Regions from separate parts of the Vreelandella sp. L-25 genome, predicted to be linked through region 1. Evidence: predicted binding sites of a transcription regulator. Region 1 holds the regulator's gene; each other region holds the start of a gene.

The links. Region 1 encodes sigma-54, which starts transcription at its own class of promoters, with help from an activator protein. Its sites were predicted from a motif close to TGGCACNNNNNTTGCTNT; they were not measured.
Region 2: a site for sigma-54 is predicted at 1,471-1,488, ahead of codB (cytosine permease). Genes of this name have one in related genera too.
Region 3: a site for sigma-54 is predicted at 1,267-1,284, ahead of AC13CN_RS13440 (CmpA/NrtA family ABC transporter substrate-binding protein). Genes of this name have one in related genera too.
Region 4: a site for sigma-54 is predicted at 1,338-1,355, ahead of glnA (glutamate--ammonia ligase). Genes of this name have one in related genera too.

Annotation. Positions count from the first base shown of each region.
Region 1 is NZ_JBSXNH010000064.1:24,081-26,267, reverse strand. Features, by position in the region: gene lptB (LPS export ABC transporter ATP-binding protein) at 1-80, shown strand, start outside; gene AC13CN_RS08960 (RNA polymerase factor sigma-54) at 186-1,601, shown strand; gene hpf (ribosome hibernation-promoting factor, HPF/YfiA family) at 1,699-2,007, shown strand; gene ptsN (PTS IIA-like nitrogen regulatory protein PtsN) at 2,012-2,187, shown strand, end outside.
Region 2 is NZ_JBSXNH010000089.1:102,766-104,952, forward strand. Features, by position in the region: gene codA (cytosine deaminase) at 1-152, opposite strand, end outside; gene codB (cytosine permease) at 168-1,430, opposite strand; gene AC13CN_RS15685 (hypothetical protein) at 1,678-2,178, shown strand.
Region 3 is NZ_JBSXNH010000079.1:92,251-94,437, forward strand. Features, by position in the region: gene AC13CN_RS13435 (sigma-54 interaction domain-containing protein) at 1-1,074, opposite strand, end outside; gene AC13CN_RS13440 (CmpA/NrtA family ABC transporter substrate-binding protein) at 1,367-2,187, shown strand, end outside.
Region 4 is NZ_JBSXNH010000015.1:1,939-4,125, reverse strand. Features, by position in the region: gene glnA (glutamate--ammonia ligase) at 1-1,094, opposite strand, end outside; gene AC13CN_RS00570 (hypothetical protein) at 1,649-2,083, shown strand; gene AC13CN_RS00565 (hypothetical protein) at 2,067-2,187, shown strand, end outside.

The sequences.
Region 1 (2,187 bases):
TTGCCAGTGGAAACGCCCAGGAAATCCTCAACAACCAGAAGGTTCGAGATGTCTATTTAGGCGCTGATTTCCGCCTTTAAACAGTGACCTGCAGAAGCATTTCTTTTAGTGGCATGCTTATTGCACTTGCACCAAGCCATAACTCGCTCTAGGGTGGAGCTTTCTGATTAACGAGTGGTTCTCAGATGGTCATGAAAGCTTCTCTCCAATTGCGTATCGGCACACAGCTGACCATGACACCTCAGCTGCAGCAGGCTATCGCCCTGCTTCAGCTATCGACGCTGGACCTTCGTCAAGAAATTCAGCAAGCGCTAGATGCCAATCCCATGCTTGAGCAAGAAGATGAGTTTGGCGAGCAGGCTGTCAGTGAGCCTCAAGAGGCTGAGTGGTCCGAGAGCATCCCCAACGAACTCTCCGTCGACAGTGACTGGTCAGATACCTATCAAGACATAGGCAGCCTGGGTGGCAGCAGTGAAGGCCCCGACTTCGAGCGCCAAGCCGCTGGACAAAGCCTACATGGCCACCTGCTATGGCAACTGGCCATGACAGACTTTAGCCCGCGAGAATACGCCATCGCGGAAAGCCTGATTGATGCGCTGGATGCCAACGGCTATCTCACCCAGCCGCTTAATGACATTCGGGAAGGATTAAAAGCCCAAGGCCATGACAGCTTAAGCCAGCGGGAAGTGGAAAATACCCTGCTGCGCTTGCAGCAATTTGAGCCCACCGGCGTCTTTGCCCGAGACCTGCGTGAATGCCTGATGCTGCAACTCGCCTCACTACCTGAGGACACCCCTCTGCTAATGCCCGCCAAACGGCTGGTTCGCCAGTTTTTGGAAGCATTAGGCAAAGACGATATGCGGCTTCTCAAGCGCCGTTTAAGCCTTGATGACGAGCAGCTTGACGATGTCATCCGTTTAATTCGCAGCCTTGACCCACGCCCTGGGAGCACCTATGGCGTTACCGACGACAGCTACATCACCCCCGACCTAGTCGTTCGGCACGACAATGAAGGTTGGCATTTAGAGCTCAATCCAGAAGCACTACCACGCTTGCGTATACAGCCCGACTACGCCAGCTTGATCAAACGCGCAGACAAAAGCCAAGACAACCAGTTCCTCAAAGAGCACCTCCAAGAAGCCCGCTGGCTGATCAAAAGCTTATCGAGTCGCAATGACACGCTGCTACGAGTTGGGCGTGAAATTATTGCACGCCAAATTGGCTTTCTGGAGCATGGCGAAGAAGCAATGAAACCGCTGATTTTAGCGGATATTGCTGAAGCGGTAGAGATGCACGAATCCACCATATCTCGTGTGACCACGCAGAAATTTATTCACACGCCACGGGGCGTTTTCGAGCTTAAGTACTTCTTCTCAAGCCAGGTAAGCGGCCAAGACGGCGGCGACAGCCACTCCAGCACAGCCATTCGCGCCCGCATCAAAAAGCTGATTCAGGATGAGCCCTCAGGAAAACCGCTCTCCGATAGCCGCTTGGTGACTCTGCTTGAAGAGGGGGGCATTAGCGTTGCACGGCGTACTGTCGCAAAATATCGGGAGTCAATGGGCATTCCCTCGTCAAGTGAGCGCCGCCGTTTACGCTAGTTAAGCGGTACGTATGAACAAACTCAACGCAAGGGCTTTGCAATAGCGTAAAAAGGGTTACAATCGAAGTACAGTCCGATGGATAAGGAGCACGTCAATGCAAGTAAACATCACTGGTCATCACGTTGAACTGACTGACGCCTTGCGCGACTACGTTAACGAAAAGCTAGAGCGCGTTGAACGCCACTACGACAACATTACCACGGTGCAAGTGACCTTATCTGTTGAGAAGGAGCGCCAGCAAGCAGCCTGCACACTGCACGCTGCCGGTGCAGACCTTCACGCCGAAGCGCTTGATAACGACATGTATGCCGCTATTGATGCGCTAGCAGACAAAATCGATCGTCAACTCGTTAAACATAAGGAAAAAGCACAAGCTCGCGCCCAGGGCGCTGGTGTGCGTTAACTCAATGACGTTGGAAACCATCCTCCCCCCGGAGCGCGTGCTTTATGACGTTCCCGGGGGCAGCAAAAAACGGGTGCTGGAGTTTTTCAGCACCTTTATCGCCCAAAATACACCCAGCCTAGATAGCCAAGAGGTGTTTAGCCGACTCATTGGCCGCGAGCGACTAGGCAGTACGGGGAT
Region 2 (2,187 bases), on a different contig from region 1:
GGCGCGCAGATGAGCTTGCCGCCTGCATCCAGTTGTTCAGCGGTTGCCGTTTGTGGCGAATCTTGTGCCGTGATATCTGTGAATAGGCCGTTGCTTATCTCGATTCGGTAAAGCTCCGGGCGTTGGCGCAGGCGTGCGTTAACAATTTGCATAGGAGTACTCACTTATTATTTAGCGGTAGCAGAGACGTGGTCACTGAGCGTTGCATGCTTTAACCGTAGCAGCAGCGCGTAACTTCCCGCAGCAACCAAAACGCCTACCAGTGGTGGTAGAAGAGGAGAGAAGTAAGCGGCGGCTGCACCGGTCGCATAGGCAGTTAAACCACGACGGTTGAAATCAGGAAGCTGAGCGGTGGCGAGCGAGGGGTACTGACCTTTATGTTTCAACCAAAAGTCAGCCATGATCACTCCGCCCATGGGCGGGATAAATGTACCCAGCAACACTAGGAAAGGGATGAGCAGGTTATACATGCCGCCCACGGCTAGCACGGTGCCAATGGCGGCTCCTCCGACCGTGACCAGTCGGCGCTTTTCCGTGCGCAGTAAGTTGCAGCCCGCCACAGCGAAGTTGTAAATGGTGTTGTCTTGGGTGGTCCAAATATTCAGAAACAGCATCAGCACGGCGATGGAGACAAAGCCCTGAGCGATGAGAACATCGACGATATCTGCCTGCTGGTAAATCATGGTGCCCAGCGCACCGGTCAGCACCATTAGACCGTTGCCAATGAAAAAGGCTGCAAGCGTTGCGATCACCGCAATTTTCGGTGTCTTGGCAAAGCGGCTCCAGTTGGTTGCTTGAGTGCCGCCGCTAATAAAAGTGCCGATAATAACGGTAATCGCTGCCGCTACGCTCATACTCTCAGAAGGTGTTTTCTGGCTAAGCCCTGCAAACCCTCGTACATCCACCAATCCGGTGAACAGGCTGATCAAAATAAATAGCATCATGGCGGGAACGGCAAAACGTGACAGCCAATCCATGCCTTTATAACCAATCATGGCAGTTATGCAGAAACCGAAACCAAAGAGCACCATTAAGGGGATTTCCAACCAATCAGGCATTCCAGTGGTGCGTACCAGCACTAGTGAAATGGTTGCGGTACCCCAGGCGTACCAGCCAATTTGAGTAAAACCAAGAATAAAATCAGACAGTTTGCTGCCTTTTTCACCAAAGCAGAAGCGGCCCATCAATACAGAGTTCAGACCGCTTTTACATGCGATATAAGCAAGCGAGGCTGCATAAGCGCCTAATAGCAGGTTGCCAATTAGAATGATCAGTAGTAGTTGACCGATTGGAAAAGCTTGGCCTAGCGAGCCTCCGGCCCACATGGTGGCGGTAAAGAAGGTAAAACCAAGAAGCACGGCAGAGGTTGAGAGTAAGCCTTTGCGTGCACTTTGGGGTACTTCACTAAGTGGGTAGTCAGTTTGGTGCATATCAAGCCCCTTTTGAATTACAGAGTGAAACCATTAAGTTTCAGCAAAAGGCATGCCAAATAAGCCGCTCAATTCAGAGGCGTAGCGTTTAAATGGTGTACTTATGAATGTTTCATTTAGTGATAGTTTGTTAATTAATCATGAGCCTACAGCTATTGCTGAGAGGTCGATACCGTTACTCCAAGATTTTGGTCGCTTATAGCATCTGTGCGGATGGCCATAATGCAGATTAAAGGACACGTACTGCATGCAAGAGGTCAGTGCTGACAACGCGCCTGTTTCCAAGGTTAAGCTTCCGTGGCATCGCACGGTGGTGGGCAAAGTCGCCATCTTTATGCTGCTGGGCGTTGTTTTTGCCTACCTGATGGGCGCGATGCTGGGTTTTACCATGGTCGAGCGTAGTGCCCGCGGCCAGTGGGGGCGCGAAGCTCAGGTCAATGCACAGATTGTCAGTGCCACCATTCGCCGAATTTATACCTCCGTCGCTGTGCGTACCGATTCCACTGGTCAAGTGAATCAATTGGTCTCTGCACGCTCCATTGGCGATGAAGACTCGGTGCTCAGCAGCGGGTTCAGCCCTATTGATGTGCTGGCGTTGGCCAGCGCCCAAACACGGCATAACGTGTGGCTCTTTGCATTTGATGCAAGCGGTACCTTCACTCCGGTGGCAGATGCTTATAACAGCACCATTGAGGAGATGATGTTCCCGGATACGTTTGAGCTGAGCACGCTAATCACGACGCATTAGCCGAGGCTA
Region 3 (2,187 bases), on a different contig from region 1:
ACTTCCGGCATGAATGGCCCTGGCAATCAGCTCCTTGCCCGTGCCGGACTCACCGCTGATCAAGACGTTGGCCCCGGTCGGCGCCACCATGGCAATCTGCTGGATCAATTTGGCCACCGCCGGGCTGTTGCCGACGATATTGCGGTGGTTCACTTCGGCCTTAATCTCTTCTTGCAGGTACTGGTTCTCAAGTTCCAACCGGCGTTTGAGCGACTCCACCTCTTCCAGCGCATCGCGCAGCTGCTGTTCGGCGCGCTTACGCTCGCGAATATCGCGAAACAGGACCACCGCTCCCACTAATCGGCCCATTTCAAAAATCGGTGTGCTGGTGTACTCCACGGGAATGGCCTCGCCATTTTTATGCCAGAACACTTCGTCATCCACATGGTGCACCTGGCCATCGCTAAACGAGGCGTGAATAGGGCACTGCTGTACCGGAAAGTGGCTACCATCGGCGTGGGTGTGGTGAAACATTAAATGCGCATCATGACCCACCATATCCTCGGTGCTCCAGCCGAGAATGCGCTCAGCGGCTGGATTAACGAAGGTCGTTTTACCCTCCGCATCCAAGCCGTAAATACCCTCCCCGGCGGCGCTTAGAATCAGCTGGTTCTGCTTTTCGATTCGCTCGAACACCTGCTCGACTCGCTGCCAACCCACCTCCCCCTGGCGGTGCTGGCGGCTAAGCTCCGCCTTAGCGCGGCGCTGCTCGGCTTTATTGCGATCAATCACCGTCAGCAACAGCTTTGAGGAGTCGTGTAAGCGTTTCCCATAGACCTCAACATGGCGAGGCTGGCGCACGCTATCCAGCAGCACCAAATCATCCGACCATCCTTGGCCGGTGGTCAGCACCTCATCGGTAAAGCTGACCCATAGCGGCAATGAAGCGCTTAAACGGTGGCTAAAAGGGGTCGTAAGCGGCTGCTCATGAATCAGCAGCAGTTGGCACGCCGCTGTATTAGCGTCAATTAACCGGTCGCTGAGCGGGTCAATAATCACCATGGCCAGCGGCGTGTGGTGCGCCATCAGCGTTAAGGTCGGGTGAGCATCATCTTTCAGGGTGGCAGCGTGCATCGCAGGCTCCTCATTTGCCAGCAGGATGTCGCTTACTCCATACAAACAACGGGCCAATCACGAACTTTCGTTATTTAAACAACGAAATATCGTTATTAACGAAATTTCGTGAGTTTTTGCTATTCAAAAAATGCCGCCAACCAAAATAGTAAACATTTGATTTTATGCAATTAAATCCAAAACAAGACGTTATGGCACGTAAGTCGCTATCTACTAAGTAGCGCCGCAGGGAAACGTTTCGCACCAAGACGGCGCAGTCTAAAGCCCTTTTGCTCCTGTGAGGTGAACGTCCATGAAAGAGAACAACGACCCCAGCAGTCTTGGCAACCCATTCGATCATCGCCAATCACTGATTCACGGACGGCAGTGCGATTGCCATCAGTGCTCCCCCTCCCAACCCAACAGTGCTAGGTCCCCGCATCAGCCAAACGCAGTGGCACCATCGTTAACGCCAAGCAACGCCGATGACGTCATGGATCGAGTGGTCGAAAGCGCCTTAGTGCGCGGCATGTTTGGCCATAGCGACATGCACCGTCGTCAGTTTATGAAGCTGGTGGGCGGCGGCACCGCCGCCGCGGCGTTAGCGAGCCTATTTCCCCTAGATTCGATCAAAGCCGCCGTCAAAGAGAGTTTAGGGCCGCTTGAGAAAACCCAGCTTAATGTCGGCTTCGTTCCCATTACCTGCGCCACGCCCATTATCATGGCCCACCCCATGGGCTTTTATGAGCGCTACGGCCTGGATGTCTCGGTCATCAAAACTGCTGGCTGGGCGGTGGCGCGGGATAAATCTCTCAACCGCGAATACGACGCGGCGCACATGCTAACGCCCATGCCGCTGGCCATGACCCTCGGTGCAGGCTCGACCCCTGAGCCGTTCATTATGCCTGCGGTAGAAAATATCAACGGCCAAGCCATTGTGCTGCATAACGACCATCTGGATAAGCGCGACCCGCAGCAGTGGAAAGGCTTCATCTTTGGCGTGCCGTTTGAGTACTCCATGCACAACTTCCTACTGCGCTACTACGTGGCCGAGCACGGCCTGGACCCGGATCAGGACATTCAGATTCGCGTGATTCCGCCCCCCGAAATGGTCGCCAACCTTCGGGCAGGCAA
Region 4 (2,187 bases), on a different contig from region 1:
GCAGTCGGATCAGGGAAGCGAGTCTCTACACGCTTGCCTTTCGGGCTAGCGGTGTAAGGAATACGGATAGAAGCAGAACGGTTACGGGCACTGTAGGCCAGCATGACCGGTGCTTCGAAGCCCGGAACCAGACGCTTGTACGAGTTGGTAGAAGCGTTGGTGAAGGCGTTCAGGGCACGAGCGTGCTTGATGATACCGCCGATGTAGTACAGCGCCATTTCAGACAGGCCCGCGTACTCGTCGCCAGCAAACTGGTTCTGACCATCTTTCCAGAACGACTGGTGTACGTGCATACCAGAACCGTTGTCGCCTACCAGCGGTTTCGGCATGAAGGTAGCGGTTTTGCCGTAAGCGTGCGCCACGTTGTGGATCACGTACTTCATTTCCTGAACTTCGTCAGCTTTCTTCACCAGCGTGTTGAATTTAACGCCGATTTCGTTCTGACCCGCGTTGGCAACTTCGTGGTGGTGAACTTCCACGGTCTGGCCAATCGCTTCCAGGGTGTTACACATCGCGCCACGGATATCGTGGAAGCTATCGACCGGAGGAACCGGGAAGTAGCCGCCTTTCACGCGCGGACGGTGACCCAGGTTGCCGCCTTCTACTTTGTTGTCAGTTGCCCAAGCGCCTTCATCAGACGTGATTTTGTACATAGAGCCCTGGATATCGGACTTCCAGTGCACTTCGTCAAAGATGAAGAATTCCGGCTCTGGGCCGAAGAAGGCGGTGTCGCCCAGACCGGTAGACTGCAGGTAAGCTTCTGCACGCTTAGCGATAGAGCGCGGGTCGCGATCATAGCCCTGCATGGTAGCAGGCTCGATGATGTCGCAACGCAGGATCAGGGTAGCGTCTTCGGTGAAGGGGTCCAGGAAGCCGGTGCCGTCTTCCGGACGCAGGATCATGTCGGATTCATTAATGCCTTTCCAGCCTTCAATAGAAGAGCCGTCAAACATTTGGCCGTTTTCAAAAAACTCTTCATTCACGTCGCGTGCCGGTACGGTGACGTGCTGCTCTTTACCGCGCGTGTCGGTGAAACGCAGGTCTACCCACTTAACATCATGTTCTTCGATTAGCGCGAGAGTCTTGGCTGACATAGTGTCCTCCGGTATGAGCGTGGCTTAAAGCTTGTAACTGTAAGCTATCGATAAAAGTGTTATTCAACAAACCGTTCAACACGCAGCTGCATGTGGCGCGTTTGTCTTTTTTGTTCGCTTAACGTTTGCCTGACGATGGACAACAAAACGCCCAGCGATCATTTCAGACCGGCTATCGTTGTAGCATGCCGAGAGGCTTCTGCATACGATCTAATAGCTGGTGACAAAACCATCTACAATGTACAAGCACAGAGCATGCCAACTCTGCACCATTATGGCATCAAAAATTTATAATGCTTTGTTTTTAAAATACAAAAACCTATGGAGAGATGCCTCTTCATGTAGCAAAGGCCTTTTGGTTGCGCACAAAAGCGCCTTTATTTTTTATTGGCGCACCATAAAAGCTCATAAAAAGGTATCAGTGCACCAGGTTGGTTCAAAAAACCCAGCGCCTAGCGAGCTACCGTCAGAAAACTTTATCTCGATACGCAAATAAACCAACATCTACAACAAATTACTTTCAGACATGCTTCATAACAAAGGGAGCCGCTTACATGAGTGCGGTTTGCTTTATCGTTGACGCAACAGTGACAGGAGCCTTGCTACCGCGACACCTACGTTCCATCCGAGAGTCGGGCCTTGCAGAGCATGTGGTGCCAATTATTGTGACATGCAATCAGATAGATGAGCGGCTATCGCCCATTGAGCAGCGCTACCATGTGCACTGCTTAATCACGCCCTCGCAAACGCTAAGCGCACGGATCAACCGGGCAGCCTATGTGAGCCAAGCGGAATGGGTGATGATTGCGCTGGATAAACAGCCCCTGGCAGCACAGCTGTGGTACCTACTCTACCCACAGCTACACACCCTAGCGCTAGACGCGCTCTTGATTAGATTGGCCGAGTTCTGCCAACGCACACTACACTTAACGAGCCTTCTTATTTTATTCACCCATAGTAAGGACGCTCACCATGCACAAGCACATTGAATGGGACGAGCCCGGCAGCGCCAGCGTAGCAGCCCTCTTCAAGGACGACCCCGAACACACGCCCCCCTACCCAGGTGCCGTGCTTTCCGCCCGTTACCAAGGCC